Regions from separate parts of the Undibacterium sp. TJN25 genome, predicted to be linked through region 2. Evidence: predicted binding sites of a transcription regulator. Region 2 holds the regulator's gene; the other holds the start of a gene.

Region 1 (8,510 bases), on a different contig from region 2:
AACGACCTGGCCTTGATGAGGGGCCTGGCAACCACGACCGTTACCGCCAGTATGCCCAGCAACACTGCCAGCTTCAGTTTTCCGCCGGATGTGCCTGCAGTGCCTGTAGAGATAGCCGGCTTGCCGTATTTGCCATAGCTGGCATCCGCTTCGCCGCCTGCCTTGCTATAGGCAACCTCGCAGGACGGGCATTGCCATTCAGGGGCGCTGTCTGTCGTCTTGCGGATATAGCTGCATTTAGGGCAAATTTGCGGCATGGGTTTTTATACAAATAAGGTGGTCAAACAATGATAGCGCACTTTTTTGGTAAAAATTACTGTACAGGAATTTTTATGGGGCTTAGTGCCGTGTCTGAGCCGGTGGCGCGCGGTAGGCCTTGGGCGGTTCTTCATGGAAATTGCCCCATACCCGGCGGAACTGCCGGGCAGAGCCGAAGCCGGATGCCTGCGCCACCCTGTCCATTGACCACCCGGTTTGCATCAGCAGTTTGCTGGCCAAGGACAGCCGCAGGCCGGTCAGGTACTCCTGCACCGAGATGCCGGCGTGCGTCTTGAACAGGCGCGTCAGGTGGCGTGAACTGGTGCAGGCGATGTCAGCCAGTTCTGGCAGGCTCCACGGGTGGGCAGGATCCTTGGTCACTGCATCCTGTACCCTGTGCACCACCGGGTGGATGTGGTTCCTGTGCATGACCCAGGGTGACAATTGCGGGTCCGAGCCGGCACGGCGCATATAGACCAGCATATTGCGCGCCACTGCGGCGGCAATTGCTGCGCCCGCCAGCTGGCTGATCAGGTGCAGCGCCAGGTCGATGCCGGCCGTGACGCCGGCACTGGTGCTGACCATGCCGTGCTCGACGAAGATGCGGTTTTCTTCGACGCGGATGGAGCTGTCTATCTGCGCCAAGTCTTTGCAGTGGTCATGGTGGGTCGTCGCTGAACGGCCGGAGAGCAGGCCGGCGTGCGCCGCCAGCAGTGCGCCGGAGCAGATGCAGACCAGCCGGTTGCCCGGGCCGACCTGCGCGCGCAGCCAGCGTATCGCCAGCAGGTCTTCCGGCTGGTCGTAAGGAAACTCCATGCCAACCAGCCCCGGTAGCACCAGGATCGCATCTGGCTCCAACTGCTGCGGCAAGGGCTGCAGATCGCCGAGCTGCAGGCCCACGGAAGTGCGTATCTGCGGCAACGGGCTGATGAATTTCAGGTCAAACTGGATCTCATGCTGGTAGCGATTGGCGAACAGCAGTGCATCCGCCGGACCTGCCATATCCAGCAGCAGCGTATTGGGCATCAGCAGGAAATAGACGGTATATCTTTTTGCGTCAGGCTTCATTGCACCTTGTTTCCGAGTAATCTCGTTCAGATTCAGGCTGGTGCGCGCCGCAGTTGCGCCAGTATTCTGGGGCCGAACACATTGATCAGCAGGCCGCCCATGACGACCGCTGCGCCTAGCAGTTGCAGCGGTTGCAGAGCCTCTCCCAGCAGTACCCAGGCGGCAGTCAGCCCGATCACGGGCACCAGCAGCGTCAACGGCGCCACCATGTGCGTGGGCAAGGTGGACAGCAGCTTGCCCCATAGCGTATAGCCGGTCAGCGTAGCGGCAAACGCCAGGTAAACAATGGCCAGCACCGACGGCAGGCTGATGTGAATTAAGCTGTCGGCAATCGTGGCCGCCCCTTCAAAATACAGGGACAGCAGAAAGAAAGGAATAATGGGAATCAGCGCGCTCCATGCGACCAGGCTTAGCAGCGAAGTAGCGCCTATCTTCTTGTTGACGACATTGCCGCAAGCCCAGGACGCTGCTGCCAGCAGCGTCAGGATAAAGCCGAGCAAAGTCACCTGGCCAGTTGAACTGCTGATGCTGGCGCTGCCCAGCAACAGCAACCCTAAGCTGGCCACCAGCATGCCCAGCAGGTTGGACGGCCTCAGCCTGTCGCCGAATGCCATCGCCGAAAAGCCGACTGTGAAGAATGCCTGCGCCTGCAATACGAGCGAAGCGAGGCCGGCGGGCATGCCCACCGCCATGGCTGAAAACAGAAAGGCAAACTGGCCCAGGCTGATCGTCAGTGCGTAGGCCATCAGCCATTTCAACTGTACCTTGGGGCGCGGCAAGAACAGGATCGCAGGAAATGCCACCATTGAAAAACGCAGCGCACCCAGCAGAAGGGGAGGAACTCCCTTCAGGCCGATCTTTATGACCACGAAATTCATGCCCCACAGAAAAATAACGATCAGCGCGGTCACCAGTTGGCGCGGCGACAGGGAGTGGGGGACATTTGTGGACATGGACAATATTCTGGCAAAGTAGCTCGGTGCAGAGCGGTAAAGTGTTTACCGGCTGGCCGGAAAGCAATCGGGATTGAATGTTCTTTTTTGCGACGGTGGGTTGTTCGTCAGCTTGGACGCCGGGCGTATCGGCCGCGGCGCAAAGTTGCCGCCGCAATTCGGGCAGACGCCCCGCAGTACATTATCCACGCAATCTACGCAGAACGTGCATTCAAACGTGCATATCCGCGCATCCGCGGAATCAGGCGGCAGGTCGCGGTCGCAGCATTCACATCCGGGTCGGAGTTCGAGCATGGTGATATCCTTATCAAGATCAAGAGAGGCTACATGGAGTTAGCTTAAAGGATACCAGTTCCGGAATGAGCAGGATGCCGCGCGGCGGACACGATGCGGTCATTTCAGGACATTATATAAGCTTCCGGAAGCCCACGCTGCAGCGCAAGGTGCGATTGCGTAATCAGTCTTATCTGCTGAGGGGCAGTGCGCTTGCTGCTGCCGATATACAATAAGCCACATAGTGTGAAAATATTGCAAAATACTGCCAAACCACGGATAGACCCAAACCATGAATGAAAAAAAGCCGATGCTGAGCGTCGCCGAAGCACTGGATACGCTGCTGGCAGCCGTGCGTCCTGTAACAGACACGGAAACCGTACCGACCCTCTCGGCCTTCGGCCGCATCCTGGCGCAAACGCAGGTATCGCAACTGCATGTGCCGCCTGCCGATAATACGCAGATGGACGGTTATGCCGTGCGCGCTGCCGATTGCGCCGGCGGCCAGGCGCGCCTGCGGGTATCGCAGCGCATCCCGGCCGGCTACGTAGGCCAGCCGCTGGAAGCAGGCACGGTGGCTCGCATCTTTACCGGCGCGATGATACCGGCAGGCGCTGATGCAGTAGTCATGCAGGAGCAATGCACGCTGGAAAAATCCGAAGGCGCCGACAGCGTCATCGTCAACCACGTACCGGAATCCGGTGAATGGATCCGCCGCCAGGGCGAGGACATCCGCGCGGGCGCGGCTATCCTGCCTGCGGGAACGCGTTTACGCGGGCAGGAGCTGGGCCTGGCGGCTTCCGTCGGTCTGGCGAGCCTGCCAGTGGTGCGCAAGCTGCGTGTCGCGGTATTTTTCACAGGCGACGAACTGGCCATGCCGGGCGACCCTTTAAAGCCTGGCGCCATCTATAATTCCAACCGGTTTACGCTGACGGGTTTGCTGCAGGGCATAGGCTGCGAGATCACCGACTACGGCATCGTGCCCGACAACCTGGAGGCCACGCGCGATACCTTGCGCCGCGCTGCGCAGCAGCATGACCTGATCATTACGTCGGGCGGCGTGTCGGTCGGCGAGGAAGACCACGTCAAACCCGCCGTGGAAGCGGAAGGCAGGCTGAACATGTGGCAGATCGCCGTCAAACCGGGCAAGCCGCTGGCTTTTGGCGAGGTCGGTTCAGCGTTCTTCCTGGGTTTGCCGGGCAACCCTGTGGCCAGCTTCGTCACTTTCCTGCTGTTCGTGCGGCCCTTCATCCTGCGCATGCAGGGCGTTGCCGGCGTGGCGCCGTTGTCCTATACCCTGAGGGCGGATTTCGACTGGAGCAAGCCGGACCGCCGCAATGAGTTCCTGCGGGCCAGGCTGAACAAGGACGGCGGCCTGGACCTGTTTCAAAACCAGAGTTCCGGCGTGCTGACCTCCACCGTATGGGGCGACGGCCTGATCGACCTGGCCCCGGGCAAGACCATTGTGTCAGGAGATATGGTGCGCTTCCTGCCTTTTGCAGAATTGCTGTCGTAGGTGCAGATTGAATTACAAGTATGGGTATTGGAAGAGTAAATGAAACTGGAATTGCGTTTTTTTGCCAGCGTGCGGGAAAAAGTTGGGACTTCGGCGGAACAGGCCAGCTTGTCTGCGCAGATAAAAACGGTCGGCGACGTGCGCGCCTGGCTGGTCGCGCGCGGCGGCGCCTGGGCCGAAGCGCTGGCGGAAGGCCGCGCGCTGCGCATGGCCTATAACCAGGAAATGTGCAGTGCCGATACGCCTGTCGCCGATGGCGGCGAACTCGCTTTTTTTCCACCGGTCACCGGCGGTTAGGAGCTATATGCCGATCTCCGTTCAGACTGAAGATTTCGATGTCAGCACAGAAATAGCCCGGCTGCGCGCCGGCAAGCCTGCCATAGGTGCGGTCGTCAGCTTTGTCGGCGTGGTGCGCGACATGAATGAAGGCCAGGATGTGCACGTAATGGAACTGGAACACTATCCTGGCATGACCGAAAAAGCGCTGGAAGGCATCGTGCAGCAGGCGCACGGGCGCTGGACATTGCAGGATTGCCTGGTGATCCACCGGGTAGGCGCCTTGCAACCGCTGGACCAGATCGTGCTGGTAGCGGTGGCATCCGCCCACCGCGGCGAGGCGTTCGCGGCGTGCGAATTCATCATGGATTACCTGAAGACGCAGGCGCCGTTCTGGAAGAAAGAACAGACGCCGCAAGGCGCGCGCTGGGTCGATGCCCGCGAACACGATGACAAGGCGCTGGCCAAATGGGGCATGACATCGGTCAATGCTGCCCAGGGCAAGAGCGTTCCTTAGCCGGCATTGCCATGCCCGCGCCGTAACCTATAACGATAGAAAGCCTGTTATGTCAGACCAACTCGACACCCCCCTGTTTCCTGCGATAGAGCCTTACCGCACAGGCACGCTGCAGGTGGATGATCTCCATACGCTGTACTGGGAAGAGTGCGGCAATCCGGATGGCGTGCCTGTACTGTTCCTGCACGGCGGCCCTGGTGGCGGCCTGTCGCCCAGCCACCGGCGCTTTTTTGATCCTCAGCATTACCGCATCGTGCTGTTCGACCAGCGCGGCGCAGGCAAGTCTACGCCGCTGGGCGAGTACCACAACAACACGACCGGCCTGCTGGTGTCCGATATAGAAAAAATCCGCGAGATGCTGGGTATTGCGCAATGGCTGGTGTTCGGCGGCTCCTGGGGCTCGACGCTGGCGCTGGCCTATGGCGAAGCACATGCGGAGCGTTGCCTGGGTTTCGTGTTGCGCGGTATCTTCCTGTGCACCAAGGCAGAGGTGGACTGGTTCGTCAACGGCATGGGCTGGTTTTACCCGGAGGTGCACCAGCGTTTTGCCGAAGCGATTCCTGCCGAAGAGCGCGGCGACCTGCTGCAGGCCTACGTCAAACGCCTGTTCTGCGACGATGCAGCGGTGTACACCGAAGCCGCGCGCAACTGGAGCCGTTATGAAGGCAGCTGCCTGTTCCTTAAGCCGCAGGCGCAGGCAATAGAGGATTTTGAATCAGATGCCGTCAGCCTCGGGCTGGGCCGGCTGGAAGCGCACTACATGGTGAATGCAGCCTTCATGGAAGAAGACCAACTGATCCGCAATATCGGCAAGATCAGGCACTTACCTGCTGTAATCGTGCAAGGCCGCTACGACGTGATCTGCCCGCCTGCCAGTGCCTACCGTCTGCACCAGGCGTGGCCGGAGGCGCGTTTTCACCTGATAGGCGACGCCGGCCATGCCGCGATGGAGCCTGGCATTGCCGCTGCGCTGGTGGCAGCGACCGAGCAGTTTAAAAAGAATACTGCCTTTGAATGAACGCGGTGCCTTATATACGCCAAAAAGCTTGCGATACTGTTCCGCAAGCTTTTTTTTTACGTTAATTCAGCATGTAGGAAGCCGTCGCGCTGCGCTCGCTTCCCGGTATGACCAGGTCTACGCCCCAGTCCGCTTCCCTGGCCGCGGCTTGCAACAGGCTGCAAAAACCGTGCATCAGGCTTTCCGGCAGCGTGATTTCAAAGGCGTCTTCTCCGGCAGGGAAGAATTGCAGGCAAATCGGCGCACCGGCAACTATATTGAAGTTGATGGTCTGGATCAGCAAGGGGGCTTCGCCGCGCGGGAAGGTTTGCGCGCCGGCTTCGTAGGGGTTGGCAAAGCCGCCGTCTTCCCGCATCTGTTTCAGCAGGGACTCGTGTTCCATCTGGACAATGTCGGCGCTGGCATGCGCTGCTTCCGGCTTGTTCAGCACGACCTGGGTCGCCAGCGCTTGCAGCGTGGTCGGCCATAGCTGGAGCAGCAGCCTCCGGGTGATGTGCGCCTGGATTTCCTGTTTTTCCTTGCCTTCGCCTGCTTCCCCAAAGGAAAACCGGGCGAGGATGCGGTCCTGTTCGGCCTGGTAGGTAACTTGTATTTGTAATAATTCCATCGTCATTGCCGGTAAACTTGATCTGGATCAGGTTTACCGCATGTCCTATTCTTGAAAATGTCGTTCACCGCCCCAATTTTCTGACGTAATAACCCATTCTTCAGGAGCATTTGATGCGTCTCGATAAGCTAACAACAAAATTGCAGGAAGCATTGGCCGATGCGCAAAGCTATGCGGTCGGCAATGATAACCAATACATAGAACCTGTGCACATTTTACTGGCTCTGCTGAACCAGGAAGATGGGGGCGCGCGGTCGATTTTACAGAGGGCCGGAGTGAATGTAGGCGGTCTTACGTCGGCATTAAAGCTGGCGCAGGAGCGCCTGCCCAAGGTCACCGGCACTGACGGCCAGGTGCAGGTAGGGCGCGAATTGAGCAATTTGCTCAATCTTGCTGACAAGGAAGCGCAAAAGCGCGGCGACGAGTTTCTCGCCAGCGAGATGCTGTTGCTGGCGCTGGCCGACGACAAATCCGATGCCGGCAAGCTGGCCAGGGAAAACGGCCTGACCCGTAAATCGCTGGAGGCGGCGATTTCCGCAGTGCGCGGTGGCGCCAGCGTCAATTCGCAGGAGGCTGAAGGCCAGCGCGAAGCATTGAAAAAATACACGCTGGACCTGACCGAGCGCGCCCGCCTGGGTAAGCTGGATCCGGTGATAGGCCGCGACGATGAAATCCGCCGCGCGATCCAGGTCTTGCAACGGCGCAGCAAAAACAACCCTGTGCTGATAGGCGAACCCGGCGTCGGCAAGACCGCAATCGTCGAGGGCCTGGCGCAACGTATCGTCAACGGCGAAGTGCCGGACAGCCTTAAATCCAAACGCGTGCTGTCGCTGGACATGGCGGCGCTGCTGGCCGGCGCCAAGTTCCGCGGCGAGTTTGAAGAGCGGCTGAAAGCAGTGCTGAAAGAAATTGCGCTGGACGAAGGACAGACCATCGTTTTCATCGACGAGCTGCACACGATGGTGGGTGCAGGTAAGGCCGAGGGCGCGATGGATGCCGGCAATATGCTCAAGCCTGCACTGGCGCGCGGCGAACTGCATTGCGTGGGCGCGACCACGCTGGACGAATACCGCAAGTACATAGAGAAAGACGCCGCACTGGAACGCCGCTTCCAGAAAATCATCGTGGACGAGCCGAGCGTGGAAGCCACGATTGCGATCCTGCGCGGCCTGCAGGAAAAATATGAGGTCCACCATGGCGTGGACATTACCGATCCGGCGATTATCGCAGCGGCGGAATTGTCGCATCGTTACATCACCGACCGTTTTCTGCCGGACAAGGCAATTGACCTGATCGATGAAGCCGCGTCCAAGATCAAGATAGAAATCGATTCCAAGCCTGAGGTAATGGATAAGCTGGACCGTCGCCTGATCCAGCTGAAAATCGAAAGGGAGGCCGTCAAGCGTGAAAAAGACGAAGGCTCAAAAAAACGCCTGGTGCTGATCGAGGAAGAAATCACACGCCTGTCGCGCGAGTATGCGGACCTGGAAGAAATCTGGAAATCGGAAAAAGCGACGGTGCAGGGCAGTGCGCATATCCGCGAGGAAATCGAAAAAATCCGCTTGCAGATGGACGACGCCAAACGCAAGGGCGACTGGCAGACCATGTCAGAGCTGCAGTACGGCCGCATGCCTGAACTGGAAGCCCAGTTGAAGCAGGCGGACGATACGCAACATAGCGGCGGCAAGATGAAGCTGCTGCGTACGCAGGTCGGTGCGGAAGAAATTGCCGAAATCGTCTCGCGCGCCACCGGCATACCCGTGTCGCGCATGATGCAGGGCGAGCGCGAGAAACTGCTGCAGATGGAAGATGCATTGCATAAGCGCGTCGTCGGCCAGCATGAAGCCATTGTTGCCGTGTCGGACGCCATCCGCCGTTCGCGCGCCGGCCTCAGCGACCCGGGCAGGCCTTACGGTTCCTTCCTGTTTTTGGGGCCGACCGGTGTGGGTAAAACCGAACTGACCAAGGCATTGGCAGGCTTCCTGTTCGATACTGAAGATGCGCTGATCCGTATCGACATGAGC
Region 2 (8,510 bases):
CATGCAAGCGAACGAACAGGCAAGGAAAATGCACGCCCGAGAGCGACCGTGATCCAGTTGCCGGCGGCCGGAACAAAAAAGACCGGTTTGCTCAAGAGCCCACGCCTCTCCGGCTAGCAACAACAAGCAAAGAAATTTCCAGCGAACTGGTCCGTACTTGATGCACATCAAGGAATAAAAGCAGGTCCGCATTTATGCTTTCTCCATCGTCGAAGTAATTTGGGAGAGTATGTGTGGACACTGCACTAAACTATAACTACAAGGTGGTAAAGCAATTTTCCATTGCCACCATTGTCTGGGGCGTCGTCGGCATGCTGGTGGGCGTCCTTATCGCCGCCCAGCTGGCCTGGCCGGAACTTAATTTCAATATCCCCTGGCTGACCTACGGCCGCCTGCGGCCGTTGCATACCAACGCAGTCATCTTCGCGTTCGGCGGTTGCGCACTGATGGCCACCTCTTTCTATGTGGTGCAACGCACCTGCCAGGTCAGGCTGTTTTCGGATGGCCTGGCCGCATTCACTTTCTGGGGCTGGCAACTGGTGATCGTGCTGGCAGCCATCACGCTGCCGATGGGCATTACCCAGGGCAAGGAATATGCGGAACTTGAATGGCCTATCGACCTGCTGCTGGCGGTGGTCTGGGTTTCTTATGCGGTCGTATTTTTCGGCACGCTGCTAAAGCGCAAGGTACCGCATATCTACGTCGCCAACTGGTTCTTCGGCGCTTTCATCCTGACCGTAGCGCTGCTGCATATCGTCAACAGCGCGGCCATGCCGGTATCGCTGACCAAATCCTATTCCGCCTATTCGGGTGTGCAGGATGCAATGATCGAATGGTGGTACGGCCACAATGCGGTCGGCTTTTTCCTGACCGCCGGTTTCCTGGGGATGATGTACTACTTCATTCCGAAACAGGCGGAGCGGCCTGTATATTCGTACCGCCTGTCCATCGTCCACTTCTGGGCGCTGATCTTCACCTACATGTGGGCAGGCCCGCACCATCTGCATTACACCGCACTGCCGGACTGGACGCAATCGATAGGCATGGTGTTCTCCCTTATCCTGCTGGCGCCGTCCTGGGGCGGCATGATCAACGGCATCATGACCCTGTCCGGCGCATGGCACAAGCTGCGCACCGACCCCATCCTGAAATTCCTCGTCGTGTCGCTGTCTTTCTACGGCATGGCCACGTTTGAAGGCCCGATGATGTCGATCAAGACTGTCAACGCGCTGTCTCACTACACCGACTGGACCATAGGCCATGTGCATGCGGGCGCTCTGGGATGGGTGGGTTTCATCACCATGGGTTCCATGTACTACCTGATCCCACGCCTGTCTGGAAAGATAGAAATGTGGAGCAAACCGCTGATTGAATTGCATTTCTGGGTGGCCACGATCGGTATCGTGCTGTACATCGCAGCAATGTGGATTGCCGGCGTCATGCAGGGCCTGATGTGGCGCGCAGTCAACCCCGACGGCACGCTCACTTATACCTTCGTGGAAGCGGTCAAGGCAACCTATCCGTACTACGTGATCCGTTTCGGCGGCGGCCTTCTGTACCTTGGCGGCATGCTGATGATGGCCTTCAACACCTTCATGACGATGCGCGACAGCAAGGCAGCCAATGTTCGCATCCCCCTGTTTGCGGGAGCGAAAGCCTGATGAACGCCCACACAATATGAGGAGCAAGTAATGAAATTTTCACATGAATGGATAGAAAAGAACCCCTGGCTGCTGATCGGACTGGTCATTGTCGTTGTCAGCTTTGGCGGCCTGGTAGAAATCGTGCCGCTGTTTTTCCAGAAATCCACCACCGAAGCCGTCACCGGGCTAAAGCCCTACTCCCCGCTACGGCTGGCAGGCCGGGACATCTATGTGCGGGAAGGCTGCTACAACTGCCACTCGCAAATGATACGGCCCTTCCGTGCCGAGACCGAGCGTTACGGCCACTACTCCGTTGCCGGTGAGTTTGTGTATGACCGGCCCTTCCAGTGGGGCTCCAAGCGCACCGGCCCCGACCTGGCCAGGGTCGGCGGGCGCTATAGCGACGAATGGCATCGCACCCACCTGAACAATCCACGCGACGTGGTGCCGGAATCGAACATGCCCGGCTACCCGTGGCTGGCCACTACCAAGCTGGACCCGGCCGAGATCATTCCCAAGATGCGCGCGCTGAAGCGGCTGGGCCACCCTTACACCGAAGACGAGATTGCGCACGCGCCGGAAGCACTGGAAGGCAGGACCGAACAGGATGCGCTGATCGCCTATCTGCAGGAAATGGGCATTTTGATCAAGAGCAGGAGATAAGCATGAACCTCATCAACTTTATAACCGACATGCGCAGCATCATGACCGTACTCTGCCTGCTGGTGTTTCTCGGCATCGTTTACTGGTCCTATAGCGCGGGCCGTAAAGACGATTTCGCTGCCGCCGCCAGCCTGCCGTTTGCAGACGAATTTGCCGATGCCGGTTTGCCTGCTGCTGCAACGGAGGCTCCCCATGGCTGACTTCACCAATGATTTCTGGAATGCCTATATCACGCTGCTGACCGTACTAGGCATCATCGGCTGCGGCGTGCTGCTATGGACTCAGTCCACAGCCAAGGTCAAAGTGAGCAGCGACGGACACGATGGGCACGATGGACACGATGGGCACGATGGGCACGATGGGCACGATGCGCACGATGGGCACGCGTCTGACGAAACCACGGGCCATCTCTGGGACGAAGACCTGGGCGAGCTGAACAACCCGCTGCCGCGCTGGTGGATGTGGCTGTTCATTCTGACCATTGTGTTCGGCGCCATCTACCTCTATCTGTATCCCGGCCTCGGCACCTATGCGGGGAAGCTGGGCTGGCAGTCCAGCGGACAATACCAGAAAGAACTGAAAGTCGCCGATGCTGAATACGGCCCCCTGTTCGACAAATACCTGCACCAGGATATCAAGGCCATCGCGGCAGATCCGCAAGCACACGCGATAGGCGAACGGCTGTTCCTGACTTATTGCGCGCAATGCCACGGTTCAGACGCGCGCGGCAACAAGGGCTTTCCCAACCTGACAGATAAGGACTGGCTGTATGGCGGCGCACCCGACATCATCAAGACCACCATCATGTATGGACGCAACGGCCAGATGCCGTCCATGGCGCAAGCGCTGGGAACCGACGAGGACGTGCAGAACGTTGCGCATTATGTGTTGAGCCTGTCGAATTCTTCACATGATCCGATCAAGGCCGTCTTCGGCAAGGCCAAGTTTGGCGCCTGCGCCGGTTGCCATGGCGCCAGCGGCGTGGGTAACCAGGCAATAGGCGCGCCCACGCTGAACGACAAGATCTGGCTGTACGGCGGCGGCGTGGAAACTGTAATGGAGACGATACGCAAGGGGCGCAACAATACCATGCCGCCGTTCAAGGATTTCCTTGGCGAAGCGAAAGTACAAGTACTTGCCGCCTATGTCTGGAGCCTGTCGAACGATACTGCCGTGGCACAAAAATGATGCTTCTTTCTTATACTAAACGGGTAGGCTGCCATGCCTGACGCTGAACCGCACTACGCTACCATCAAGATGTATGCTTCGCGCGAGGAAATTTATCCGCGCGAAGCCAAAGGGCTATACGCGAACTGGCGCTGGATCTGTGTCTGGCTGACGCAGCTGGTATTTTACGGCCTGCCGTGGCTGTCCTGGAACGGACGCCAGGCAGTATTGTTTGATCTTGCTGCGCGGAAGTTCTACCTCTTCGGCATCGTGCTGTGGCCGCAGGATTTCATTTACCTGACAGCGCTGCTGATCATCTGCGCCTACGCGCTGTTCCTGTTCACTACCGTGGCCGGACGCCTGTGGTGCGGCTTTGCCTGCCCGCAGACGGTGTACAGCGAAATTTTCATGTGGGTGGAGCGCAAGATAGAAGGCAACCGCAGCGCGCGCATACGGCTGGACAGGCAGCCGCCCTCCTTCGCCAAACTCGGCAAGAAAACCGCCAAGCATGCAGCATGGCTGGGCATTGCCTTATGGACCGGTGTCAGCTTTGTCGGTTATTTCACTCCCATCCATAGCCTGCTGCAGGAAATCACGCTGTTTGCGTTAGGGCCTTGGGAACTGTTCTGGGTATTGTTCTACGCACTGGCCACCTATGGCAATGCGGGCTGGATGCGCGAACAGGTCTGTAAATACATGTGCCCGTATGCTCGCTTCCAGAGTGTGATGTTTGACCAGGACACCTTGATGGTGACCTATGACAGCCGGCGCGGCGAACCACGCAACGCGAAAAATGCCAGGAGTCCGGCTGCCGGCAGCTGTATCGACTGCTCGATGTGCGTGCAGGTCTGCCCCACCGGCATCGATATCCGCAACGGACTGCAATATGAATGCATAGGCTGCGCAGCCTGCATAGATGCCTGCGATGAGGTAATGGATAAGATAGCGGCACCGCGCGGGCTGATCCGCTTTTCCACGGCCAATGCGCTGAAACGGAATTTCTCGCCGCAGCAGATCCTGCAGTCGATCTTCCGGACCAGGGTGCTGATATACAGCAGCCTGCTGGTGTTGATTACCGCTGTCTTCTTCGGCAGCCTGCTGACCCGCACGCCGCTGAAACTGGATGTCATCCGTGATCGCGGCTCCATGGGCCGTGAGCTGGAGGAAGGCGTTATCGAAAACGTTTACCGGCTGCAGATCATGAATACCGATGAACTCGCCCATACCTACCGGCTCAAGGTATCCGGTCTTGCATCCGCCAGCCTGGAAACGCCGGAACGGATAGAACTGGGTGGAGCGACGAGCAAGGCCGTGCCGGTGCGTGTACATGCCGGCCATGGCGACGGCAAGCCGGGCAGTAACCAGATCTGGTTTGAATTGCAGGCGGAGGACCGGCCGGACTTGCAGGTCAAAGAAAAAGCCGTATTTTTTATTCCACGCTCATAGGAGGCAATATGCCTGCACTACCCTTGGAGAACCACCATCCTGTCCCCTGGTTCAAGCAATTGTGGCTGTGGCTGCTGCTGACGCCACCGCTGATCTCCGTCGTCGCAGGGTCCTATATGGCCTCGCTTGCCTACCACGCACAGGACCCAATGGTGGTTGACGACTACTACAAGGAAGGCCAGGCCATCAACCGGGACCTGCGGCGCGACAAGGCCGCCGCCGCATTGAGACTGGGCGCATCCTTGCAGTATGACGCCGCTGCCGGCATGGTCGCAGGCAGGCTGGCCGGCAACGACGCCGTGCCCGCAGGCACGCTGATCGTGAAGCTGGTGCATCCCACGCAGCCTGAAAAGGACAGGACAATACGCGCTCAAGTGGACAGCGCCGGAAACTTTGCAGTGCCGCTACCGCTGCTGGACAGGGCCCAGTGGCAGGTCTCGCTGGAAGACCAGGCCGGCCTGTGGCGCATCAGCGGCACCTGGAACTGGCCGCAACAGCAGGGAATAAAGCTCAGCCCCTTGTAAAACAAAAATCAGGCAAGCAAAGAAGGAGACAAGCATGCGCATTGCGATATCGATACTATGGCCTTCGTTCCTGACGGCGATTGCTGCTGAAGGCCTGTTCTTTTCGCTGTTTGATCCGCGCGAGCTGGCGCTGGCAGGCAGCCATATCGACATGTCTGTGACTGCTGTCTATACGCTGGGATTTTTCTGCTTCTGGCTGTTCTGTTCGCTGGCCAGCTCACTGACCTGCTACCTGCTGCAAGTGGAAGAGTAAAGTACAGCGCTAGCTGCAGGTTTCCGTACCGGCAGCCAGCGCTTTCAACCTGGGCAGTTGCAGCAGTTCGATGTCGCGATGGTCCACCTTCATCAGGTCCAGCTTTTTGAACTTGGACAGCAGGCGGCTGACGCTTTCTATGGTTAGCCCCAGGTAGTTGCCGATCTCTTCACGCGACATGCGCAACTGGAAACGGGTGGACGAATAGCCGCGGGTCGCATAACGCGATGACAGGTTGACCAGGAAGGCGGCAAACCGCTGGTCGGCACGCATGCTGCCCAGCAGCAGCATCACATTCTGTTCGCGGGTGATCTCACGGCTCATGATGCGATGAAAATGGCTCAGCAGCGTGGGTATCTCGGAGAACAGGCTTTCCAGCCCGGTGAATGGAATTTCGCATACCTCGCTGTCTTCCAGCGCCACGGCATCGCAATGGTGGCGCTCGGTGCTGATCGCATCCATGCCCAGCAGCTCTCCCGCCATCTGGAAGCCGGTAATGTGCTGCTGGCCGCCGGAATTAATCCGGTAGGTCTTGAAATGGCCGAAGCGGATTGCGTACAGGTTGGTGAATGGGTCATCCATACGGTACAGCGCCTGATCGCGCGCCACACGGCGACGACGGCCGATAATCTTGTCCAGCTTGTCCATATCCGCCTCCGCCAGCCCCATCGGCAGGCACAGCTGATGCAGGCTGCATGACGAACAATGCGCGCGTATCTCATGGAGACTGACAGGTAAGCTAGGGTGCAAAGCAATACTTTGCGGTATCGTGTTTTCCATTTGGAATGGCTGGTGTACAACGCTGATCAATCCTTGCAGTTTACCTTATTTTGCACTGTGGAAAACAGTAATTGCACGAAGATGTGCCCACGCCGGCTTATTTCAGCGATCCCTCAACGCCGGCTGCAGAGGATCGCCGCGAGCATTTATAATATCGGCAACGTATGCGATGTTGAATGAGACTCCCTCGGCCCGTCCCAGCGCAGGTATCAATGCATCGTGACCAGAACAAAGCAATCCAGGAGATCGAATGCACCCTTTTAAACGCCTGATCCTTGCAGCATTGGGCACCGGCATGCTGATCGCAAGCCTCGCCGCCCACGCCCAGGCTCCCGCAACGCCGGCTGCCCCTGCAACCCCGGCAGCTCCAGCCAAACCTTGCGAGAGTGAAGAATACCGCCAGTTTGATTTCTGGCTGGGCCAGTGGGATGTCTACCTGCCCAACGGCAAGACTGCCGGCGCCAGCGTCGTGCAATCCTTCGCCGACGGCTGCGCGCTGCTGGAAAACTGGTCCGGCACCGGTGGCTTCACCGGCAAGAGCATCAACATCTACGACATCACCGACAAGAAATGGCACCAGAGCTGGGTGGACAACAGCGGCAGCCGGCTGGCGCTGGAAGGCGGCTTCGCCGACGGCAAGATGGTGTTATGGACCGATGCTGCCAACCCGGACAAAGCCGGCGCCATACTCCGGCAGCAAATCACCTGGAGCAGGAATGCGGACGGCTCGGTGCGGCAGCTGTGGCAAACCTCCGAAGACGCAGGAAAAACCTGGAACACGGCGTTTGACGGCAAATACGTCAGAAGGAAATAAGCCCATGGCCGAACAACTGCGCCATCTCAGCATCCACATCCTGCGCTCCGCACAGGCAGTCTACGACTATGCAAGCCAGCCGCTTCATTTCGCGCACTGGGCGTCCGGTCTTGGCAGGGGGCTGGCGCAGCAAGGCGGCGCCTGGGTTGCCGATACCGATGCAGGCCAGGTTGTCATTCGCTTCAGCGACAGAAACGATTTCGGCATACTGGACCACTGGGTCAGCCTGCCCAATGGACAGGTCATCTACGTCCCGCTGCGTGTCATCGCCGTTGGCGAACACAGCGAACTGGTTTTCACACTGATGCGCCAGCCCGGCATGGATGGCGCCAAATTCGCCGCCGACGCCGCGTGGGTCAAACGCGACCTGGCCCGGCTGAAAACCCTGCTGGAGGCAGCATGAGCCTCAGCCGCCGCACCAGCAGCCGCCTCATCTCTTTGTCGCTGGCCGTCACCGTCATGTCCATCCTGTTGTTGCTGGTGTCCTACAGTTCGGAATTTGCGTTGCACTGGCTGTTGGGGCTCGATGGCGACGAGCAGGTGAAGTTTCGGGATATATGTTCGCTGGTGGCGATTGGGGCGCTGGTGCTGGCGGCGATGGTGAATCAGGGCATGCGGCAGGGGCGCAAATAGCCAGTATGCCGCTTCAGCAGCATCTGGATTGCTGGCCGGGGTGGCCTAGTCAGCAATCCCAAAAAGCCACACTCAATTTGAACTTAAAGCACGGTCAAGTAGTTAGTGCAGTTGCTACTACCGCAGCACGCAAGTCAACATCCAGTAATACTCCGTCCTTTGTATCCGGATATCCTTGGCCGCCGGGCCAAACCGTTTCCGTAAAGTGCTATCGGTAGGAAAATTCTTCACGATCTCTACGCGTGTGCCGTCTTCCTGCAGGCGCAACTGGTAGGTATTGCCTTCCAGGTCCGTGCGGGCGATAGGTGTGCTGCTGCCTTCCACGTAGTTGTTATCTATCAGCACCAGCTGTTTGTCCTTGCCGCCGCTCTTGCTCAGCTGGGCCAGGAAGCCCGTCTGCTCTTCGCGCTTGATATGCGACCACAGGTGGCCGGCGAAATAGGCACTGTAGTCGCCCTGCGGTGCATTAAAAGCATCGGCGATGGCAAACTGTACTTTGCCGGGCGGGTAGTCCTTGCTCTGCGCGATATCCAGCATAGGCTGGTTGATGTCGGTCGCCGTCACCAAAGCCGCATCGGCCGCATAAC

What was found. The regulator FNR, encoded in region 2, switches genes on or off when oxygen is low (the NO sensors DNR and NnrR bind a similar motif). The targets are predictions, from matches to a motif close to TTGATNNNNATCAA.
Region 1: a site for FNR is predicted at 6,504-6,517, ahead of clpB (ATP-dependent chaperone ClpB). Genes of this name have one in related genera too.

The regions. Positions count from the first base shown of each region.
Region 1 is NZ_JBMPPM010000001.1:728,611-737,120, reverse strand. Features, by position in the region: gene ACO0LO_RS03290 (glutaredoxin family protein) at 1-257, opposite strand, end outside; gene ACO0LO_RS03285 (GlxA family transcriptional regulator) at 340-1,326, opposite strand; gene ACO0LO_RS03280 (EamA family transporter) at 1,359-2,255, opposite strand; gene ACO0LO_RS03275 (DUF1272 domain-containing protein) at 2,325-2,573, opposite strand; gene glp (gephyrin-like molybdotransferase Glp) at 2,845-4,068, shown strand; gene moaD (molybdopterin converting factor subunit 1) at 4,108-4,365, shown strand; gene moaE (molybdopterin synthase catalytic subunit MoaE) at 4,373-4,861, shown strand; gene pip (prolyl aminopeptidase) at 4,911-5,879, shown strand; gene ACO0LO_RS03250 (hypothetical protein) at 5,941-6,486, opposite strand; gene clpB (ATP-dependent chaperone ClpB) at 6,600-8,510, shown strand, end outside.
Region 2 is NZ_JBMPPM010000005.1:144,627-153,136, reverse strand. Features, by position in the region: gene ACO0LO_RS14075 (methyl-accepting chemotaxis protein) at 1-117, shown strand, start outside; gene ccoN (cytochrome-c oxidase, cbb3-type subunit I) at 234-1,661, shown strand; gene ccoO (cytochrome-c oxidase, cbb3-type subunit II) at 1,692-2,306, shown strand; gene ACO0LO_RS14060 (cbb3-type cytochrome oxidase subunit 3) at 2,309-2,506, shown strand; gene ccoP (cytochrome-c oxidase, cbb3-type subunit III) at 2,499-3,494, shown strand; gene ccoG (cytochrome c oxidase accessory protein CcoG) at 3,528-4,919, shown strand; gene ACO0LO_RS14045 (FixH family protein) at 4,928-5,443, shown strand; gene ACO0LO_RS14040 (hypothetical protein) at 5,478-5,696, shown strand; gene fnr (fumarate/nitrate reduction transcriptional regulator Fnr) at 5,706-6,476, opposite strand; gene ACO0LO_RS14030 (hypothetical protein) at 6,727-7,290, shown strand; gene ACO0LO_RS14025 (SRPBCC family protein) at 7,295-7,693, shown strand; gene ACO0LO_RS14020 (hypothetical protein) at 7,690-7,923, shown strand; gene ACO0LO_RS14015 (class I SAM-dependent methyltransferase) at 8,041-8,510, opposite strand, start outside.